Regions from separate parts of the Rubrivivax sp. JA1026 genome, predicted to be linked through region 3. Evidence: predicted binding sites of a transcription regulator. Region 3 holds the regulator's gene; each other region holds the start of a gene.
The links. The regulator NrdR, encoded in region 3, represses ribonucleotide reductase genes. The targets are predictions, from matches to a motif close to CACNANATNTNGTG.
Positions count from the first base shown of each region.

Region 1 (6,669 bases), on a different contig from region 3:
TGGCCTGCGCCGCGCGGCAGCGCCCCCCCGCTCGGACGCGACGGGGCTGCCGGAACGATTCTGAACGTCCGCGGCGTGCACGTGTGGGGCGCCACGCCTAGCACCGTGCACGGCGGGGGCACAGCGCTGTCATGTTGCAGTGCACATGACACACATCAAGAGCGCCATCGCCGTGGCGCCACGCGGTCACGCGGTCGCGCTCAGGCGGCTTCGGCGCGCGCGGCGGTGGCCTCGAGGCGGAAGACGCTGACCAGCGCGCTCATGCGTTCGGCCTGCTGGCGCAGGCTCTCGGCCGCCGCGGCGCTCTGCTCGACGAGCGCGGCGTTCTGCTGGGTCGCCTGGTCCAGGTCGCTGACCGCGGAGCCGACCGACGCGATGCCCGCCGTCTGCTCGGCCGTCGCGTGGCCGATCTCGGCCATCAGGTCGGCCACGCGCTTCACCTGCACCACGATCTCGTCCATCGTCCGGCCCGCGTCGCCGACCAGGCGGGAGCCGGCCTCGACCTTCTCGACCGAACCGCCGATCAGCGACTTGATCTCGCGCGCGGCCTCGGCCGAGCGCTGGGCCAGCGAACGCACCTCGCCAGCGACGACGGCGAAGCCGCGGCCCTGCTCGCCGGCGCGGGCGGCCTCGACCGCGGCGTTGAGCGCCAGGATGTTGGTCTGGAAGGCGATGCCGTCGATGACGCCGATGATGTCGGCGACGCGGCGCGAGCCGTCGGTGATGTCCTGCATCGTCGCGACGACGGCGCCGACGACCTCGCCGCCACGGCGCGCGACGACGCTCGCGTCGCTGGCGAGCTGCGTCGCCTGCTGCGCGGTGTCGGCGTTGTGGCGCACCGAGGCGCTCATCTGCTCCATCGACGCCGCCGTCTGCTGCAGGTTGGAAGCCTGGGTCTCGGTGCGCTGCGACAGGTCGGCGTTGCCGGCGGCGATCTGGGCCGAGCCGGTGGCGATCGAGTCGGACGCGCCGCGGACCTGGGCCACGATCCTCGCCAGGCTCTGCTGCATCGCGCCGAGCGAGGCGAGCACGCTGCCCTCGGGGGCCTGCGTGGCACCCGGCACCGGCCCGAGATCGCCGGCGGCCACGCGCGAGGCGACTGCACCGAGCTCGGCGGGTTCGGCCCCCAGAGCACGGGTCAGCACCCGCGTGATCAGCAGCGCCAGCGCTGCGGCCATCGCCAGCGCGACGACGCCGACGCCGATCATCAGCAGGCGCTGCGCCGCGAAGTCGGCGGCGGTCTGCTCGACATGGAGGGCCGCCTGTTCGTTCAGGTGGGCGATGTAGGCCCCGACATCGGCGATCAGTTGCACCAGCAGCGGCCGGCACTCGGTGTTCATCTTGGCGATCGCCTCGGCCTGGCGGCCGGCGGACGCCTGCTCGGTGATCTCCAGCGCCACCGGGCCGTAACGCGCCTCGACGGCCTTCAGCGCGTCGAACAGCCGGCGCTCCTCCGGATCAACGCCCGGGTCGGTGGCGATCGCGCGCTCGAGCGCGTCGAGATTGCGGTGCACTTTCTCGTGCGCGGCCAGGATCTGCGCCTTCTCCCGATCGCGCGCGGCCGGGTCGTCCAGCAGCACCAGGTTGCGTGCGCCGATCGCCCGCGCATTGGTGCCATCGATCAGGTCGTTGGCCAGCCGCAGCCGGCTGCCGTCGACACCGATGGTCTCGGAGAACACGCGGTAGATGCCGGCCTGGCCGTGCAGCGCGAAGGCCCCGACGACCAGAACAAGAGCCGCCATCAGGCCGAAACCGGCCAGCAGCCGGGCTTTCACGGTGAGGTTCTGCATCATTTCTCGTTCTGACCGGTGATGTCGGCATCAATGCCGGCGCCCGGGTGTCGAGATGATGCGCGCTCGTGCCGCGCTCAAGCCTGAGGATGCAGCAAAAATGGCGCACATCCGTGCGCCATTGAGCGTTTTTACTATTTTTGACAGTTCGGAGTTGACCCGAACTCAGAACCGGAACAGCGGCCCCAGCGCGTCGAGCGTGTTCTTCAGCACCAGGCCCATCTCGGTGTCGCCTTCCATCACGAGGGCGCGCTCGAAGAACAGGCGGTCGGCGTCGTCCTCGCCGCGCAGCAGGCGCAGGTAGTCGGGCAACGCGGCGGCGATGCGCAGCGCGACCGGCTGGCTCTGCGACGCGAGCACGAAGCCGCGTTCGGCGAGCTGCAGCTTCATCGCCAGGCCGAGGTCGGTGACCGCGACCTCGACGCTGCGCCCCGACAGCGCCGCCTTGGCGTCGGCCGGCAGGCGCGGCAGCAGCAGCTTGTTCATCGCCAGCGCCAGCACCAGGCTGGGCGGCTGCATCGGCAGGCGCTGCACGATGGGCTTGACCTTGGCGGCCGCCAGCGCGTGCAGCTCGGCCAGCGAACGCGGCGCAACGAAGGCTTGGGACTTGGTGCTCATGCGGCTTTCCATTCCATGCCGGCGCGACCTTGCGCGTACCCGTTGGCCAGACCGCCCGGCAGTGCGATGGCCTCGAGCTCACGGCGCGCGGCCGCGGCCGGCGCCCCCTGGTTCATCACCTGCTCGAAGCAGGCGACGACGGTGCTGAAGTGCTGCGAGCACGGCGACAGGCGCAGGCGGCGCACGCCGTGGGCGACGATCTGCTCACGCTGCTCGATCAGGCAGTGCTGCGCCGCACCCTGGGTCTGGATGCCGTTGAGCACCAGGAAGGGCTTGCCGTCGCTGGTCGACAGCAGCAGGCCGTCGGGATAGTCCTGGCAGCGGAACTCGCACTGGTCCTTGCTCAGCCGGTGGTGGCGCGCGGTGAAGCAGCGCGCCGAGAACGCCAGCGGCGTGCGGCCGAAGGCGAAGGCCTCGGTCTCGACCGGCGTCTGGCCGGCCTTCACCGGGTCGGCGGCCGGGTTCACGCGGCCCATCGCGTCCAGCGGCAGCTCGGTCGGCGCCGTCCAGCGCACGGCGCCGAAACGTGCGTGCTCCTCGAGTGCGGCACGGCTGTAGACGTTGACGTGCGGGCCGATCGCGAACGGCACGCCGGCGGGCTCCAGCACCGCCAGCGCCGAGGCGTCACCGGCCTCGACGAGGTAGTCGCGCTGCTCGGCGATGCGGCGCACGACACGCAGGTCGGACTCGGACTCGATCAGGCCCTGCGTCGCCAGCACGACCTCCTTGCCGGCGGCGCGCAGGTCGGCGGCCAGGTCCAGCCAGTCGTCGAGCTTGAACTCGTAGCGGCGCGAGCAGACGACCTCGCCGAGCACGACGGCGTCGGCGGCCGATTCGGCGACACCGGCGTAGAAATCCATCAGCGCCTGGCGCGTCCAGTAGGTCAGCACCGGGCCGACGGTCAGCTTAATGCGTTCGGAACTCATCGTCTCGTCCGGTCTCAGCGCCACGGGCGGTCCAGCGCGCCGAGCGTGTGCTGCTGGCCTTCGGCGAGGTGGCCCAGCGTGGCGGTCCAGGCCGGCTGCACGCTGAAGCGGTCGGGCGAGGCCTTGGCCGCGTCGATCGCCTGGCGCCAGACCTTGGTCACCTGCTCGGTGTAGGCGGGGCTGCGCTGACGGCCTTCGATCTTCAGCGCCTTGACGCCCATCTTCATCAGCTCGGGCAGGATGGCCAGCGTGTTCAGGCTGGTCGGCTCCTCGATCGCGTAGTCGCGCTTGCCTTCGACGACGAAGCGGCCCTTGCAGATCGTCGGATAGCCGCGAGGCTCGTCGGGCGCGTAGTGGTCGATCAGCATGCCGCCCAGGCGCGACTCGACGCCGGTGGGCGTGTCGGTCCAGCGCACGGCGGAAGGCGGCGAGCAGACGCCGACGTTGTTCGGCGACTGGCCGGTGGCGTACGACGACAGCGTGCAGCGGCCTTCGACCATCACGCACAGGCTGCCGAAGGCGAAGCACTCGATCTCGACCGTCGTGTTGCGCAGCACGTGCTGCACCTGCTGCAGCGTCAGCACGCGCGGCAGCACCGCGCGCTGGATGTTGTAGTGGCGCTGGTAGAAGTTGATCGCCTCGTAGCTCGTCGCCGAGGCCTGCACCGACAGGTGCAGACGCAGCTCGGGGTGCGTGCGCGTGGCGTAGGCCATCACCGCGGTGTCGGCGCAGATCAGCGCGTCGGCGCCGAAGTCGACGGCGGTGTCGACCGCGCGGTACCAGGGCGTCACGTCCGCCGACTGGGCGAAGGTGTTCAGCGCCATCAGGACCTTGCGGCCGCGCTTGTGCGCGTAGGCGATGCCCTCGCGCACCTGGGCGTCGTCGAAGTTCAGGCCGGCGAAGTTCCGGGCGTTGGTGGCGTTCTTCAGGCCCAGGTAGACCGTGTCGGCGCCGGCGTCGACGGCCAACTGGAGGGCCCGCAGAGAGCCCGCGGGGCAGACCAGTTCGGGCGCCGCGAAGGGGGGCTGTTGCATGGCGGGCGGAGTCTAGGCGCGGGTGCGGCCAGCGGCTTGCGGGACGTCAAGACAGCTGCGAACCGGGCCTCCACCGACCGGTCGACGCGACCTGCGCACCACACCGCCGTCAGGGTCTCCGGAGGCCCGAGGCGCCGCCAAGCGCGCCACCGCCGCCGGCGCAAGCCCTTCGCGCGACGAGCTTGCACTGCGTCAAGACCGCCCGAGTTCCGCACCAGTAGACGCTATCTATTGGGTATCGTTCGCCGCCTACACACCATAGATAGTGTCAACGCGCATGACAGACGCCGCCCTGCCCCCCTCTGCCGACACCCAGGCCGCCCCGCTGGCGGTCATCAAGCGTGAAGGCCGCACCGTCGCCTTCGACCCCGCCAAGATCGCCGACGCGCTGGCGCGTGCCGGCGCCGCCACCGGCGAATACGACGCCGCGCGCGCCGCCGAGCTGACGCAGCAGGTCACCGAACGCCTGCGCCGCCGTGTCACCGGCGTCGAGCAGATCCAGGACGAGGTCGAGCGTGTGCTGCAGGAGGCCGGCCACTTCGACACCGCGCGCGCCTACATCGTCTACCGCGAGCAGCGTCGCGCGCTGCGCCAGGACCGCAGCGTCGCCGTCGACGTCGAGCGTTCGGTCAACGAGTACCTGGCGCGCCAGGACTGGCGCGTCAACGCCAACGCCAACCAGGGTTACTCGCTGGGCGGGCTGATCCTCAACGTCTCGGGCAAGGTCGTCGCCAACTACTGGCTGAATCACGTCTACCCGCCGGAAGTGGGCATCGCCCACCGCGAGGCCGACCTGCACATCCACGACCTGGACATGCTCTCGGGCTACTGCGCCGGCTGGTCGCTGCGCACGCTGCTGCACGAAGGCCTGAACGGCGTGCCGGGCAAGGTCGAGGCCGGCCCGCCCAAGCACCTGTCCAGCGCCGTCGGCCAGATCGTCAACTTCCTGGGCACGCTGCAGAACGAGTGGGCCGGCGCCCAGGCCTTCAGCTCCTTCGACACCTATCTCGCGCCCTTCATCCGCAAGGACGGGCTGACGTACGACCAGGTGCGCCAGAGCCTGCAGGAGCTGATCTACAACCTGAACGTGCCGTCGCGCTGGGGCACGCAGACGCCGTTCACCAACCTGACCTTCGACTGGACCTGCCCCGAGGACCTGCGCGAGCAGGTGCCGGTGATCGGCGGCCGGGAGATGCCGTTCGCCTACGGCGATCTGCAGGCCGAGATGGACATGATCAACCGCGCCTACATCGACGTGATGATGGAAGGCGACGCCAAGGGCCGCTCGTTCACCTTCCCGATCCCGACCTACAACATCACCAGCGACTTCGACTGGGAGCACCCGAACACGCTGCCGCTGTTCGAGATGACGGCGAAGTACGGCCTGCCGTACTTCCAGAACTTCCTGAACTCGGACCTGCAGCCGAACATGGTGCGCTCGATGTGCTGCCGGCTGCAGCTGGACCTGCGCGAGCTTCTGAAGCGCGGCAACGGCCTGTTCGGCTCGGCCGAACAGACCGGCTCGCTGGGCGTGGTGACGATCAACTGCGCCCGCCTGGGCTACCTGCACGCCGGCGACGAAGCCGGCCTGCTGGCGCGCACCGACCGCCTGATCGACATCGCGCGCACCAGCCTGGAGATCAAGCGCAAGGTCATCCAGGGCCACATCGACAGCGGCCTGTTCCCGTACACCAAGCGCTACCTCGGCACGCTGCGCAACCACTTCTCGACGATCGGCGTGAACGGGATCAACGAGATGATCCGCAACTTCACGGCCGACCGCCACGACATCACCTCGCCCGAAGGCCACGCGATGGCGGTGCGATACCTGGACCACATCCGCGCGCGCATCGTCGAGCTGCAGGAGGAGACCGGCCACCTCTACAACCTGGAGGCGACGCCGGCCGAAGGCACGACCTACCGCTTCGCGAAGGAAGACCGCAAGCGCCTGCCCGGCATCCTGCAGGCCGGCACGGCCGAGCGCCCGTACTACACGAACTCCTCGCAGCTGCCGGTCGGCTTCACGACCGACCCCTTCGAGGCGCTGGAGCGCCAGGAGGAGCTGCAGCGCAAGTACACCGGCGGCACCGTGCTGCATCTGTATCTGGGCGAACGCGTGTCGTCGGCGCGCGCCTGCCGTGACCTGGTGCGGCGTTCGCTCGAACGCTACCGGCTGCCCTACATCACGGTGACGCCGACCTTCTCGATCTGCCCGAAACACGGCTACCTCGCCGGCGAGCACGCGTTCTGCCCGAAGTGCGACGAAGAAGCCCTGGCACGCAAGGCGCGCGCCGCGACGGC
Region 1 is NZ_JAALCQ010000002.1:440,312-446,980, reverse strand. It holds gene G5B56_RS05735 (methyl-accepting chemotaxis protein) at 201-1,790, opposite strand; gene G5B56_RS05730 (SCP2 domain-containing protein) at 1,956-2,408, opposite strand; gene G5B56_RS05725 (U32 family peptidase) at 2,405-3,334, opposite strand; gene G5B56_RS05720 (peptidase U32 family protein) at 3,349-4,368, opposite strand; gene G5B56_RS05715 (ribonucleoside triphosphate reductase) at 4,646-6,669, shown strand, end outside.
Region 1: a site for NrdR is predicted at 4,623-4,636, ahead of G5B56_RS05715 (ribonucleoside triphosphate reductase). Genes of this name have one in related genera too.

Region 2 (6,669 bases), on a different contig from region 3:
CGCCAGGCCACGCGCTGGGTCTATGTCGGCGCGGTGCTGCTGCTGCTCGCGTATGCCGGCTCGCGCTTCGTCTTCGAGGTGCTGCTGGGGCGGCCGCCGGCGTGAAGTACCTGCTCGTCATCGCCGTCGTCGGCTTCGTGCTCTGGCTGATGTTCGGCCGCGGTCGTGGCCGTGAGGCTGCGGCGCCGGCCCGGCGCGCCCGCGGCGCCGCGGCGCCGGCGCAGCCGCAGGAGATGGTCGAATGCGCCCGCTGTGGCGTGCACCTGCCGGCCGACGAGGCGCTCGCCGACGTCGCCGGCCGCCGCTACTGCAGCGAGGCGCACCGCCTCGCCGGGCCGCGCTAGGCCGCGGATGGACGCGCCGGCGCAGGACCGTCGGCAGGGCGATCGGCGCCAGGGCGACCGGCGGGCGACGCCGCCGCATGCGGAGTCCTCGTGGTTCGGCCACGAGTCCAGCTTCGACCCGAACTGGGCCGCCAGCGGCAACCAGGAGATCGACCAGCGCCTGCGCTCGCTGTGGTCGCAGCGTGTCATCGGCGCCGAGGACAGCGCGCTGGCGCGCATCCACCGCACCTATGCCGCGGTGCGCGCGGCCTTCGGCATCGCGCTGGTGGCGGTGCAGGGCGCCGGCAACCTGCTCGGCGCGCGCCTGTCGCTGCCGCTGACGCTGATCTGCATCGCCTACGCGGTGCAGGCGATCGCGCTGTGGCTGCTGCCGCGCTTCCAGCCGCTGACCACGCCGGTGGCCTCGCCGATGCTGCGCCGGCGGCAGTGGCTGGCCACCGTCGGGGTCGACCTCGTCACCTTCGGGGCGCTGCACCTGGGTGGCAGCGGCGGCCCGGTCAACTACTCGGCACTGCTGGTGCTGCCGGTGCTGATGGCCGGTGTCGTCGGGCCGCGCCTGGTGGCGCTGGGCACCGCCGCCGGCGTCGCGCTGCTGCTGCTGGCCGGCGTCTCGCGCGGCGGCTGGGACGACCTCGAACTCGCCGGCTCGCTGCTGCAGTCCGGCCTGGCCGGCTTGGGCCTGTTCGTCATCGCGCTGCTGTCGGGCGAGCTGTCGGCGCGCCTGGCGCGCGAGGAGCAGGCCGCTCGCGGCAGCCTCGAGCTGGCGCGCCAGCAGGCCCAGCTCAACCGGCTGGTGATCGAGGAGATGGTCGACGGCGTGCTGGTCGTCGACGGGCGGCTGCGCGTGCGCGCCGCCAACCCGGCGGCGCGTGCGCTGCTGGTCGACGCCGGGCTGAGCCCGCCGGCGCCGTTCGGCCTGGAGACGCGGGCGAGCTGGGCGCCGCTCGCGCGCTCGGTGTCCCAGGCGCTGGCCGAGCGCCAGTGGCCCGAGGCCGGACGCGAGGTCACGCTGGCCTTCGACGGCGGTGTGCCGCGCACGCTGCGCCTGCGCGTGCGTTTCGTGCGCGGGCGCTCGCCGGCCGAGGGCGGGCCCGGCGAGCCGCTGTGCGTGCTGCTGCTGGAGGACGTGCGCATCGCCCAGGCCCGGCTGCAGCAGGAGAAGCTGGCGGCGATGGGCCGCGTGTCGGCCGGCATCGCGCACGAGATCCGCAACCCGCTGGCCGCGATCTCCCAGGCCAACGCCCTGTTGCTGGAAGACGAGCTCGCGCCCGCGCAGCGGCGCCTGGCGCGCATCGTCGCGGACAACGTCGACCGGCTCAAGCGCATCGTCGACGACGTCATGGAGCTGGCGCCGGGCGGCCCGCAGGCCGTGCCGGTGCCGCTGGACGCCACCGCCGAGGTCGGCTGTGCCGCCGCCGACTGGGCCGCGACGGCCTCGCTGCCGCTCGGCCATGCCAGCCGGCTGCGTGTCGAGTTGCCGGAGGCGCCGCTGGGTGTCGGCTTCGATCCCGAGCATCTGCGCCGGGTGCTCGTCAACCTACTCGACAACGCCCGCCGCCACGCCAGCGAGGCCCCGGCGGCGATCCGGCTGCAGCTCTTCGCGCTGTCCGAGACACAGGCCCAGCTGGTCGTCGCCAGCGACGGGCCGGCGATCGCGCCGGAGGTCGAGCCTTACATCTTCGAGCCGTTCTTCTCGACGCGCAGCCGTGGCGCCGGCCTCGGCCTGTATATTTGCCGCGAGCTCTGCGAGCGCTACGGCGCGAGCATCGGCTACCGCCGGCGCGAGGCCGACGTCGGTGCCCGCAACGAGTTCGTCGTCACGATGAAACGCTGCCCGCTGCCGGCAGCCGACTCCCCGCTGCAACTGACCCCGTGAGCGCCGCCACGCCGCCCCGATTGCTCGTCGTCGACGACGAGCCCGACCTGCGCACGCTCTACGAGCTGACGCTGCTGCGCGAGGGTTACGACGTCGAGAGCGCCGAGACCGTCGAGGAAGCCTGGGCCGCGCTGCAGTCGCGCCGCTTCCAGCTGCTGATCACCGACATGCGTTTGCCCGACGGCACCGGGCTGGACTTGCTGCGCCGGCTGGAGGATGCCGGGCGCGGCGAGAAGGGCATCGTCATCACCGCCTACGGCTCGGCCGAGAACGCCGTCGAGGCGCTGAAGGCCGGCGCCTACGACTACCTCACCAAGCCGGTCGACCTGCGTCAGTTCCGCGCCGTCGTCGCGTCGGCGCTGGGGCGCACGCCGGCGACCGACGGCGCGCGTGCGGCGCGACCGGCCGACGCGCGCCACACGCTGCCGCCGCGCCGCGCGCTGGAGCGCATGGCCGGCGAGTCGGCCGCGCTGCAGCAGGTGCGCAGCCTGGTCGGCAAGGTCGCCCGCAGCATGGCGCCGGTGCTGGTGCACGGCGAGTCGGGCACCGGCAAGGAGCTGGTTGCGCGTGCGATCCACGAGCTGTCGCCGCGCCACGCGATGCCCTTCGTCGCGGTGAACTGCGGCGCGATCCCGGAGTCGCTGCTCGAAGCCGAGTTCTTCGGCTACCGCCGAGGCGCCTTCACCGGCGCCGTCGAGGACCGCGAAGGCTTCTTCCAGGCCGCGCAGGGCGGCACGCTGTTCCTCGACGAGATCGGCGACCTGCCGCTGGCGATGCAGAGCAAGCTGCTGCGCGCGGTGCAGGAGCGTGCGGTGCGGCCGCTGGGTGCGGTCGCCGAGCAGTCGGTCAACGTGCGCATCGTCAGCGCCACCCACAAGGACCTTTCGGCCGAGGTGCATGCCGGGCGTTTCCGCCAGGACCTGTTCTACCGCCTGAACGTCATCGAGATCGTCGTGCCGCCGCTGCGCGAGCGGCTCGAGGACCTGCCGGCGATCGCCGCCGCGGTGCTCGAGCGCATCGCCGGCGACGCCGGGGTGTCGCCGCCGCCGGTGCTGTCGGCCCAGGCGCTGGCGCACCTCTCGCGCTACGCCTTTCCCGGCAACGTGCGCGAGCTGGAGAACCTGCTGCACCGTGCCGTCACGCTGGCCGGCGGCAGCGTCGTCGAGTGCCGCGACCTCGGGTTGCCGGAAGCCGTGTTCGCCGACTCCGGGCACCAGGAACTGGAGCCGCCGGCGCCAGCGCCGCTGCGGCCGGCGCCGGCCGAGGTGCCGCTGCCCGACGACCTCGCGGCCTACCTCGACCAGGTCGAGCGCGAGATCCTCGAGCGTTCGCTCGAGCGCCACCGCTACAACCGCACCGCCGCCGGCGCCAGCCTCGGGCTGTCGCTGCGCCAGATGCGCTACCGCATGGCGCGGCTGGGCATCGGCAGCGGCGACGACTGAGTGGCGGGCTCGCCGCGTCACTGGCGCGACGGCTGGTACGCCGGCGCGCGGGTCGTCCCGTCGCCCAACTTCGGCCCGCGGCCACCGGGCACGGCGGTCTCGCTGGTGGTGCTGCACTCGATCAGCCTGCCGCCGGGCGAGTACGGCGGTGACGCCATCGAACGCCTGTTCACGAACACGCTGGACTGCGACGCCCACCCGTACTACGACCGGCTGCGCGGGCTGCAGGTGTCGGCGCACTTCGTCATCCGCCGCGGCGGCGAGTTGCTGCAGTTCGTGTCCTGCGACGATCGCGCCTGGCATGCCGGGCGTTCGGTGTGGCGCGGGCGCGAGAACTGCAACGACTGGTCGATCGGCATCGAGCTCGAAGGGCTGGAAGGCCAACCTTTCGAGACCGCGCAGTACGCCCGCCTGGCGCGGCTGCTGCCGGCGCTGGCGCGCGCCTATCCGCTGGCCGAGCTGACCGGCCACGAGCATGTCGCGCCGGGGCGCAAGCACGACCCTGGCGCAGGCTTCGACTGGCCGCGTCTGGCGCGGCTGCTGGCCGTGCGCGCACCCGCGCTGCGCGTGGCGCCGGCCGTCGGCTGAGCCGCCTCTCTCCGCTTCGCCCGCCAGTCTCTCGAAGGTGCGCCCGTGGTGCTCCACGAGGGTGCCTCGCGGCCCGCTCCTGGTGCGGGATTTCACGCATGCGAACGCTATTCCTAGTGCATTGCAGGCTTTGGTGGCGCTAGATATAGTGTCTGCTCGCGTCGTGCTCCGGCGCCGTCGGCCGCTTCCCCGGGGGCTGCGGCGTGCGGCCCGTGCCGCGGTCCTCCCCGGCCGCGCCGCGCCGAAAGCGCGCCCAGCCTTCCGCCCACCACACCGACAGGGGAACCCCATGCAAGCAGTCCAGTCGCCCGCGACCGAGGCCGTCGTGCCCGCTCGAAGCGCCGCCGTCGCCCCGGCCGCCGCGTCCGTCAGCGGCTACCAGATCATCCGCCGCAACGGCTCGGTCGTCGCCTTCGAGCCCAACAAGATCGCCGTCGCGCTGATGAAGGCCTTCCTGGCCGTGCACGGCGCGCAGGGTGCGGCCTCGGCCAGCGTGCGCGAGACGGTGGACCAGCTGACCGAAGGTGTCGTGCGGGCGCTGGTGCGTTCGCGCCCGGGCGGCGGCACCTTCCACATCGAGGACGTGCAGGACCACGTGGAACTCGGCCTGATGCGCGGCGGCCACCACGAGGTCGCGCGCGCCTACGTGCTCTACCGCGAACGCCGGGCGCAGGAGCGCTCGCGCCAGGCCGCGGCGCCCCAGCCGGCGGCGCCCGAGCTGCACGTCCTGGACGGCGGCCAGCGCCTGCCGCTGGATCTGGACGCGCTGCGTTCGCTGGTCGAGCAGGCCTGCGCCGGTCTGGGCGAGGACGTGCGTGCCGAGCCCATCCTCGCCGAGACGCGCCGCAACCTCTACGACGGCGTGCCGCTGGACGAGGTCTACAAGGCGGCGATCCTGGCCTCGCGCACGCTGATCGAGAAGGACCCGGCCTACACGCGCGCCACCGCGCGCCTGCTGCTGCACACGATCCGCCGCGAGATCCTCGGCGCCGACGTGCGCCCCGAGGCGATGGCCGCGCGTTACGCCGAGTACTTCCCCGCTTACGTGCGCCAGGGCGTGCAGGCCGAACTGCTCGACGAGGAGCTGCAGCGCTTCGACCTCGCCCGGCTGGGCGCGGCGCTGAAGCCCGAGCGCGACCTGCAGTTCGACTACCTCGGTCTGCAGACGCTGTACGACCGCTACTTCCTGCACGTCGAGGGTCGCCGCATCGAGCTGCCGCAGGCCTTCTTCATGCGTGTCGCGATGGGCCTGGCGCTCAACGAGATCGACCGCGAGGCGCGTGCGATCGAGTTCTACGACGTGCTCTCCAGCTTCGACTTCATGTCCTCGACGCCGACGCTGTTCAACAGCGGCACGCGGCGTTCGCAACTGTCGTCTTGCTACCTGACGACGGTGTCCGACGACCTCGAAGGCATCTACGAGGCGCTGAAGGAGAACGCGCTGCTGTCCAAGTTCGCCGGCGGCCTGGGCAACGACTGGACCCCGGTGCGTGCGCTGGGCAGCCACATCAAGGGCACCAACGGCAAGAGCCAGGGCGTCGTGCCCTTCCTGAAGGTCGTCAACGACACCGCGGTGGCGGTCAACCAGGGCGGCAAGAGGAAGGGCGCGGTCTGCGCGTATCTCGAGACCTGGCACCTGGACATCGAGGAGTTCCTCGAGCTGCGCAAGAACACCGGCGACGACCGCCGGCGCACGCACGACATGAACACCGCGAACTGGATTCCGGACCTGTTCATGAAGCGCGTGATGGAAGGCGGCGACTGGACGCTGTTCTCGCCTTCGTCGTGCCCCGACCTGCACGACAAGTTCGGCGCTGCCTTCGAGCAGGCCTACGTGGCCTACGAGCGCAAGGCCGACCGCGGCGAGATCCGTCCGAGCAAGCGCCTGCCGGCGCGCGACCTGTGGCGCAAGATGCTGACGATGCTCTTCGAGACCGGGCATCCGTGGATCACGTTCAAGGACGCCTGCAACCTGCGCAGCCCGCAGCAGCACGTCGGTGTCGTGCACTCCAGCAACCTGTGCACCGAGATCACGCTGAACACCAGCGACAGCGAGATCGCGGTCTGCAACCTCGGCTCGATCAACCTGGCGCAGCACGTCGCCGGCGGCGGCATCGACCAGGCCAAGTTGAAGCGCACGGTGTCGACGGCGATGCGCATGCTCGACAACGTCATCGACATCAACTACTACGCGGTCAAGAAGGCGCGCGACGCCAACCTGCGCCACCGTCCGGTCGGCCTGGGTCTGATGGGCTTCCAGGACTGCCTGTACCAGCTGCGCCTGCCCTACGCCAGCGACGCCGCGGTCGAGTTCGCCGACCGCTCGATGGAAGCGCTGTGCTACCACGCCTACTGGGCGTCGAGCGAGCTGGCCGAGGAGCGCGGGCGCTACTCCAGCTACCGCGGCTCTCTGTGGGAC
Region 2 is NZ_JAALCQ010000010.1:173,347-180,015, forward strand. It holds gene G5B56_RS16905 (inner membrane protein YpjD) at 1-105, shown strand, start outside; gene G5B56_RS16910 (PP0621 family protein) at 102-344, shown strand; gene G5B56_RS16915 (PAS domain-containing sensor histidine kinase) at 352-2,220, shown strand; gene G5B56_RS16920 (sigma-54 dependent transcriptional regulator) at 2,217-3,662, shown strand; gene ampD (1,6-anhydro-N-acetylmuramyl-L-alanine amidase AmpD) at 3,663-4,250, shown strand; gene G5B56_RS16930 (ribonucleoside-diphosphate reductase subunit alpha) at 4,540-6,669, shown strand, end outside.
Region 2: a site for NrdR is predicted at 4,388-4,401, ahead of G5B56_RS16930 (ribonucleoside-diphosphate reductase subunit alpha). Genes of this name have one in related genera too.

Region 3 (6,669 bases):
CGCGTCGGCGCCGGGACGCAGCTCGTAGATCGTGTAGCAGGCCACCGGCGTGCCCGCCGCCGGGAAGAGCACGAAGGACCGCAGGCCGTGTGCCACCGCCTGGCCGCGGGCGAACTGCACGTCGGTGCCGAGCTGCGCGTTGACGCTCTTGAGCCGCTGCACGCGGATGTAGTCGAACAGCGACGGCGCGCCCAGCGCCAGCATCACGCCCAGCAGGCCGATCGCGAGCATCAGCTCGATCAGCGTCAGGCCGCGCGGCCGGGGCGAGGCGGCGCGCATCACCGGGGCCAGCAGGCGTGGGCCACGCCGTAGGAGAAGTCGCCGCAGCTGCCGCAGCCGGCGTACTCGAGGTTGCCGCCGCGCAGGCGCATGCTGAGGTGGCGGCACTGCGGGTCGGCGGCCTGGCTGGTGCCGCTGCGGCCGCGGGCGGTGACGACGTAGGCGCTGGCCAGCGTGTCGCCCGGCGCGGCCGAGCTGCCGATCTCGATCGTGTAGTAGCCCGAGACGCTGGCGTCACCCAGCCCGAGGTCGGTGAGCGAGGTGGCGTATTCGGCGTGGTTGCTGCGCCAGCGCTCCTGCGCCTGCTGCACCGCCGCGACCGCGGCGTAGGCATCGGAGCGCCGGCTCTTGCGGATGCTGTCCAGGAAGGAGGGCAGCGCCAGCGCGCCGATCACGCCCAGCACCACCAGCGTGATCGCCAGCTCGACGAGCGTGAAGCCGCCGCCAGACCCCACCGCGGAACACCGACGCGACCGGTTGGACATGCGGCAGATTATTTTCAGCGTGGTCCGCGGCCGAACCGTTCGTCGCGGCGGCGCCGCCGTTCGTCGCGGAGAGGGGCCCGGGTTCAAGGGATCAGCAGGCGGCTTCGCCCGGCAGGCCGTCGGGCGAGCAGCGCCGCACCCGGCCCATCAGGTTGACGACGAGGTGCAGCCGCGGCCCCTGCGGCAGCGACAGCCGCACCGTGGTCGTCGGCGTGACGGTGCCGCGTGTCGGCTCGAAGAGGATCGAGCCGACGTTGGCGCGCAGTTCGACGGGGTGGCCGGCGCCGAGATCGGCCTGGCGCAGCACGAGCCGGCCCGGGCAGGCCGCGGCGCCAGGCCCGCAGCCGCAGCCGGCCGGGCCGTCGTGCAGCAGCCAGCAGCGCGGGCCGGCGAACTCCAGCCGCAGCGTGCGCGACTGGGCGGCGGCCTGGCTGCGTGCGAACGCGATGTCGGTCTGCAGCGCCGAGGCCACGGCGCGCAGCCGCTCGCGCTCGCCGATCGCCGCGAAGCCCGGCACCGCCAGGCCGACGACCACCGCGGCCAGCGCCAGCGTGACGGCGCTCTCGACCAGCGTCAGCCCGCGCCTGCGGCGCGGTCGTGGAACCCGGATCTCGGCCATGCTCGTCCTCCCGTGCCGGGGCACTCTAGGAAGACGGGGCGCGGCCTGCGCTCCCCTCGTGGCGGGTTCGCGGGGCGCCCGCCGGTGGCGGCCCCCGCGCGGGGGATCAGCGGCTCAGATGTCGCGGATCAGCTGGCTGAACTCGTCGACGTCCTCGAAGCTGCGGTAGACCGACGCAAAACGCACGTAGGCCACCTTGTCCAGCTTCTCGAGCTCGCGCATCACGAGCTCGCCGACGCGTGTGCTCGGCACCTCGCGTGCGCCGCCGGCGACGAGCTGCTCCTGGATGCGCTCGATCGCGGCGTCGATCTTCTCGACGCCGACCGGGCGCTTGCGCAGCGCCAGCAGCATCGACGCGCGCAGCTTCTCGGGGTCGAACTCGACCCGCGCGCCGTCTTTCTTGACGACCGCGGGCATCGCGACCTCGGCGCGTTCGTAGGTCGTGAAGCGCTTCTCGCACTTCAGGCAGCGGCGGCGTCGGCGCACGACGCCGCCCTCGTCGGACTCGCGGGTCTCGACGACCTGCGTCTCGCCGTGGGCGCAGTACGGACAACGCATGCGCCGCCGCTCCTGTTCAGCGGTAGACCGGGAAGTCGCGCGTCAGCGCCGCGACCTTCTCGCGCACCGCGGCCAGGTTGGCCTCGTCGTGCGGGTTGTCGAGCACGTCGGCGATCAGGTGCGCGGTGCGGCGCACCTCGTCCTCCTTGAAGCCGCGTGTCGTCATCGCCGGCGTGCCCAGGCGGATGCCGCTGGTGACCATCGGCTTCTGCGGGTCGTTCGGGATGCCGTTCTTGTTGCAGGTCATGTGGGCCTTGCCCAGCACCGCTTCCGCTTCCTTGCCGGTCAGGCCCTTGGGGCGCAGGTCGACGAGCATCACGTGGCTCTCGGTGCCGCCGCTGACGATGCGCAGGCCGCGCGCGATCAGCGTCTCGGCCAGCACCTTGGCGTTGGCGGCGACCTGCTGCTGGTAGGCCTTGAACTCGGGCGACAGCGCTTCCTTGAACGCGACGGCCTTGCCGGCGATGACGTGCATCAGCGGGCCGCCCTGGATGCCCGGGAAGATCGCGCTGTTGATCTTCTTGGCGATCGCCTCGTCGTTCATCAGGATGATGCCGCCGCGCGGGCCACGCAGGCTCTTGTGCGTGGTGGACGTGACGACGTCGGCATGCGGCACCGGGTTCGGGTAGACGCCCGCGGCGATCAGGCCCGCGTAGTGCGCCATGTCGACCATGAAGTAGGCGCCGACGGCCTTGGCGACTTTGGCGAAACGTTCGAAGTCGATGCGCAGGCTGTAGGCCGAGGCGCCGGCGATGATGAGCTTGGGCTTGTGCTCGTGCGCCAGGCGTTCCATCGCGTCGTAGTCGATGGCTTCGTTGGCGTCCAGGCCGTAGCTGACGACCTTGAACCACTTGCCGCTCATGTTCAGCGGCATGCCGTGCGTCAGGTGGCCGCCTTCGGACAGGCTCATGCCCATGATCGTGTCGCCCGGCTGGAGCAGGCCGAAGAACACGGCCTGGTTGGCCTGCGAGCCCGAGTTGGGCTGCACGTTGGCGAAGTTGGCGCCGAAGAGCTGCTTAACGCGGTCGATCGCGAGCTGCTCGACGACGTCGACGTGTTCGCAGCCGCCGTAGTAGCGCTTGCCGGGGTAGCCCTCGGCGTACTTGTTGGTGAGTTGCGAGCCTTGCGCGGCCATCACCGCGGGGCTGGTGTAGTTCTCCGACGCGATGAGCTCGATGTGCTCTTCCTGGCGGCGGTTCTCGTCCTGGATGGTCGCCCAGATTTCAGGGTCGACGTTGGCGAGCGTGGATTGGGTACGGTCGAACACGGCAGTCCTCTTCGGAGTGAAGGGCCATCGAGCGCCCCGCGGCGGAGCGTCGTCGAGGGCTGCCCAGGCGAACGGCTGACGCCGGCGGTGGGCCGGCCTGCGCTTCCCGGTGGTCAGTCCACCTCGGGGCCGGCAGTTGCGGCCCCTCATCGCCAGTCGCGCAGGACGCGGAGTGTAACGGCAGCGGCCGGGGCCGCCGCCGTGGCGAGGTCAAACGCCGGCGCTCAGGGGCGCAGCATCGCCAGCTGTTCGGCGCGCGGCGGCGCCGGGGGCGCGGCCGGCAGCGGCATCGGCGCGGCGTCGCGCGGCACCGTGATCGGCGCGTTGATCGACACGCGGTTGCCCGCGGCCACGCGCTTGAGGTAGTCCTGCTCGGTCATCACGCGGTCGACGTAGCCGCCGTCGCTATCCAGCAGCGCGGCGCCGACGTAGTGCTTCAGGCCCTGCTGCAGGCCGCCGGCGCGCGTGATGCACTCCTTGAGCACCTGCACGCCGACCCGCAGGTTGCTGATCGGGTCGAACGCGGCGTGGGTGCCGCCGAAAGCCTGGTACTTGTCGTCGTGGATGCGGGTCATCACCTGCATCAGGCCCTGGGCGCCGACCGGGCTCTGCGCGAACGGGTTGAAGCTCGACTCGACGGCCATGATGGCCAGGATCAGCGTCGGGTCCAGGCCGGCGCGCTGGCCGATGGTCCAGGCTTCCTGCACCAGCGCGCTGATCGGCTCCGGCGCCACCTTGTAGCGGCGCGAGATCCAGCTCGCGACGGCGGCCTGCTGGTCGGTCAGGCCGTTCGGGTCGGCTGCGGTCGCACGCGTCACGGCCAGCGGCTCGGACGGCACCAGTTCGGCGTCCGCGATGGCCGCGGCGCGCACTTCATGGCGCGTCTGCAGCCACTCGAAGGCCAGGGTCTCGGCCTGCTGACGCAGGTCCTCCCGGCCAGCCACGAAGACGAGCACCGCCACCACCGCCAGGCCGACCACGGCCAGGGTGTTGTGCCCGATCTCGAGCAGGCCGTGACCGACGTCACGTGCGAATACCGTCAGCGAGCGCCCCGTGGCTTGCTGCGCGCTGCGCAGCACGGCAATGGCTTTCATCGCATCCCTCTTCCAAGCGCCGTCCTCTAGGCCCCAGGGCCGCGGCGCCAAGGGGGCGCTGGGGCGGGGTGACGGCGATAATCGACCGACTACCGCAAGCGACCGACGAACGGGCCGCGCGGAGCGGGACTTCAGCGACCGTCCAGGTGATTACGCTGAGGACGGTACGGGTCTGCCCTGATCCAGATCCAGGGCTTCCGAAATTTTAGGAAGGCTCTCATATCCGGTCAAGAATATGAAAGCCGTCTCTTATATCCATAGAGAATGAACTACCGAGACTTGCGGGACTTCATCACCCAGCTCGAAGCCCGCGGCGAGTTGCGCACCATCACCGATCCGGTGTCCCCGGTGCTCGAGATGACCGCGCTGGGCGACAAGCTGCTGCGTGCCGGCGGGCCGGCCGTGCTGTGCCGCAACCCGACCGGGTTCTCGATCCCGGTGCTGATCAATCTGTTCGGCACCCCCCAACGTGTCGCCCTCGGCATGGGGGCCTCGTCGACCGCCGAGCTGCGCGAGGTCGGCCGGCTGCTGGCCGGTCTCAAGGAACCCGAGCCGCCCAAGGGCCTGAAGGACGCCGGCAAGCTGCTGTCGATGGCCAAGGCGCTGTGGGACATGAAGCCCGCGCTGCAGCGCAGCGCGCCCTGCCAGGAGGTGGTGCTCGAAGGCCCGGACGTCGACCTCGGCCGGCTGCCGATCCAGACCTGCTGGCCCGGCGACGCCGGCCCGCTGCTGACCTGGGGCCTCGTCGTCACGCGCGGCCCGCAGGCCGTGGCCAACCCGCGCCAGCGCCAGAACCTGGGCATCTACCGCCAGCAGCTGATCGGCCGCAACCAGCTGATCATGCGCTGGCTGGCGCACCGCGGCGGCGCGCTGGATTTCCGCGAGTTCGCGCTCGCCAACCCCGGCAAGCCCTTCCCGATCGCGGTGGCACTCGGCGCCGACCCGGCGACCATCCTCGGCGCCGTGACGCCGGTGCCCGACAGCCTGTCCGAATACCAGTTCGCCGGCCTGCTGCGCGGCAGCCGCACCGAGCTCGTCGAATCCGGCGTCGGCGAAGGCCGCGCGCTGCAGGTGCCGGCCAGCGCCGAGATCGTGCTCGAAGGCCACATCCCGCCGGCGCCGGCCGGCTTCAGCGGCGAGTCCGACCGCGGCGTCAAGCTCTGCGAGCGCGGCGGCTACCTGCATGCGCTGGAAGGCCCGTTCGGCGACCACACCGGCTACTACAACGAGCAGGACTGGTTCCCGGTGTTCCAGGTCGACCGCATCACGCACCGCCGCGACCCGATCTACCACTCCACCTACACCGGCAAGCCGCCCGACGAGCCGGCGGTGCTGGGCGTGGCGCTGAACGAGGTCTTCGTGCCGATCCTGCAGAAGCAGTTTCCGGAGATCGTCGACTTCTACCTGCCGCCCGAGGGCTGCAGCTACCGGATGGCGGTGATCTCGATCCGCAAGGCCTACCCCGGCCACGCCAAGCGCGTGATGTTCGGGCTGTGGAGCTTCCTGCGCCAGTTCATGTACACCAAGTTCATCGTCGTCACCGACGAGGACGTGAACATCCGCGAGTGGCGCGAAGTCATCTGGGCGATCACCACGCGCATGGACCCGGTGCGCGACACGACGCTGGTCTCGGAGACGCCGATCGACTACCTGGATTTCGCGTCGCCAGTCAGCGGCCTGGGCGGCAAGATGGGCCTGGACGCGACCAACAAGTGGCCCGGCGAGACCACGCGCGAGTGGGGCCGGACGATCACGATGGACGCTGCCGTCGAGCAGCGTGTGCAGTCGCTCGCAGAACGTTTGATCTCGGCCTCTTGACCTGCGCCGGCGACGCAAAACGCCTTGAAACCGCGTGCCGCGTCGCCTAACTTGGAGAGGCCTGACAGCAGGCATCTAGGAAGACGGCGCAATTCCTGCGCGTCGGGAGCCCCGGACCACTTTCCTCTGGAGCTCCATCGGTGACGAGAGGTCACCCGCCCCCTCCGGTCCCCTGGGCCGGAGGGGGTTTCGTTTTGTGGGGCTTGTTTTGCGCCTGCGCAGGCCCGGAGCTTGCTCGATCCCGTGTGTGAACCCCCCGCGCGCCGCCGCGGTGCGAGCGGTGTTCTCCCGGTGCCCGGCCTCGGTGCGCCGGGTTGCGGCGTCTTCCGTGTGAATTTCCACGCCTGACGTTGGCATCTCTGTGGACAACTCGTGCGCGGCGTCGCCAGGTGCTTGATTCACCGGGCTTTTCATCGGATTGCCACAATTTGTGGCAGCGCCCGGCGGCTGCCGGCGCGGTGCACCGGCCCCGTGCGGGCGGCCGGTTCAGGCCCCGATGAAGTGCCGCCGGTAGCGTGCCGGCAGGTCCGCCAGGCGCAGCATCACCGG
Region 3 is NZ_JAALCQ010000005.1:246,576-253,244, forward strand. It holds gene G5B56_RS11020 (Tfp pilus assembly protein FimT/FimU) at 1-279, opposite strand, end outside; gene G5B56_RS11025 (type IV pilin protein) at 279-764, opposite strand; gene G5B56_RS11030 (Tfp pilus assembly protein FimT/FimU) at 856-1,383, opposite strand; gene nrdR (transcriptional regulator NrdR) at 1,498-1,941, opposite strand; gene glyA (serine hydroxymethyltransferase) at 1,958-3,208, opposite strand; ZMP/ZTP riboswitch at 3,263-3,378, opposite strand; gene G5B56_RS11045 (lytic transglycosylase domain-containing protein) at 3,433-4,302, opposite strand; gene G5B56_RS11050 (UbiD family decarboxylase) at 4,567-6,120, shown strand; gene G5B56_RS11055 (GNAT family N-acetyltransferase) at 6,607-6,669, opposite strand, start outside.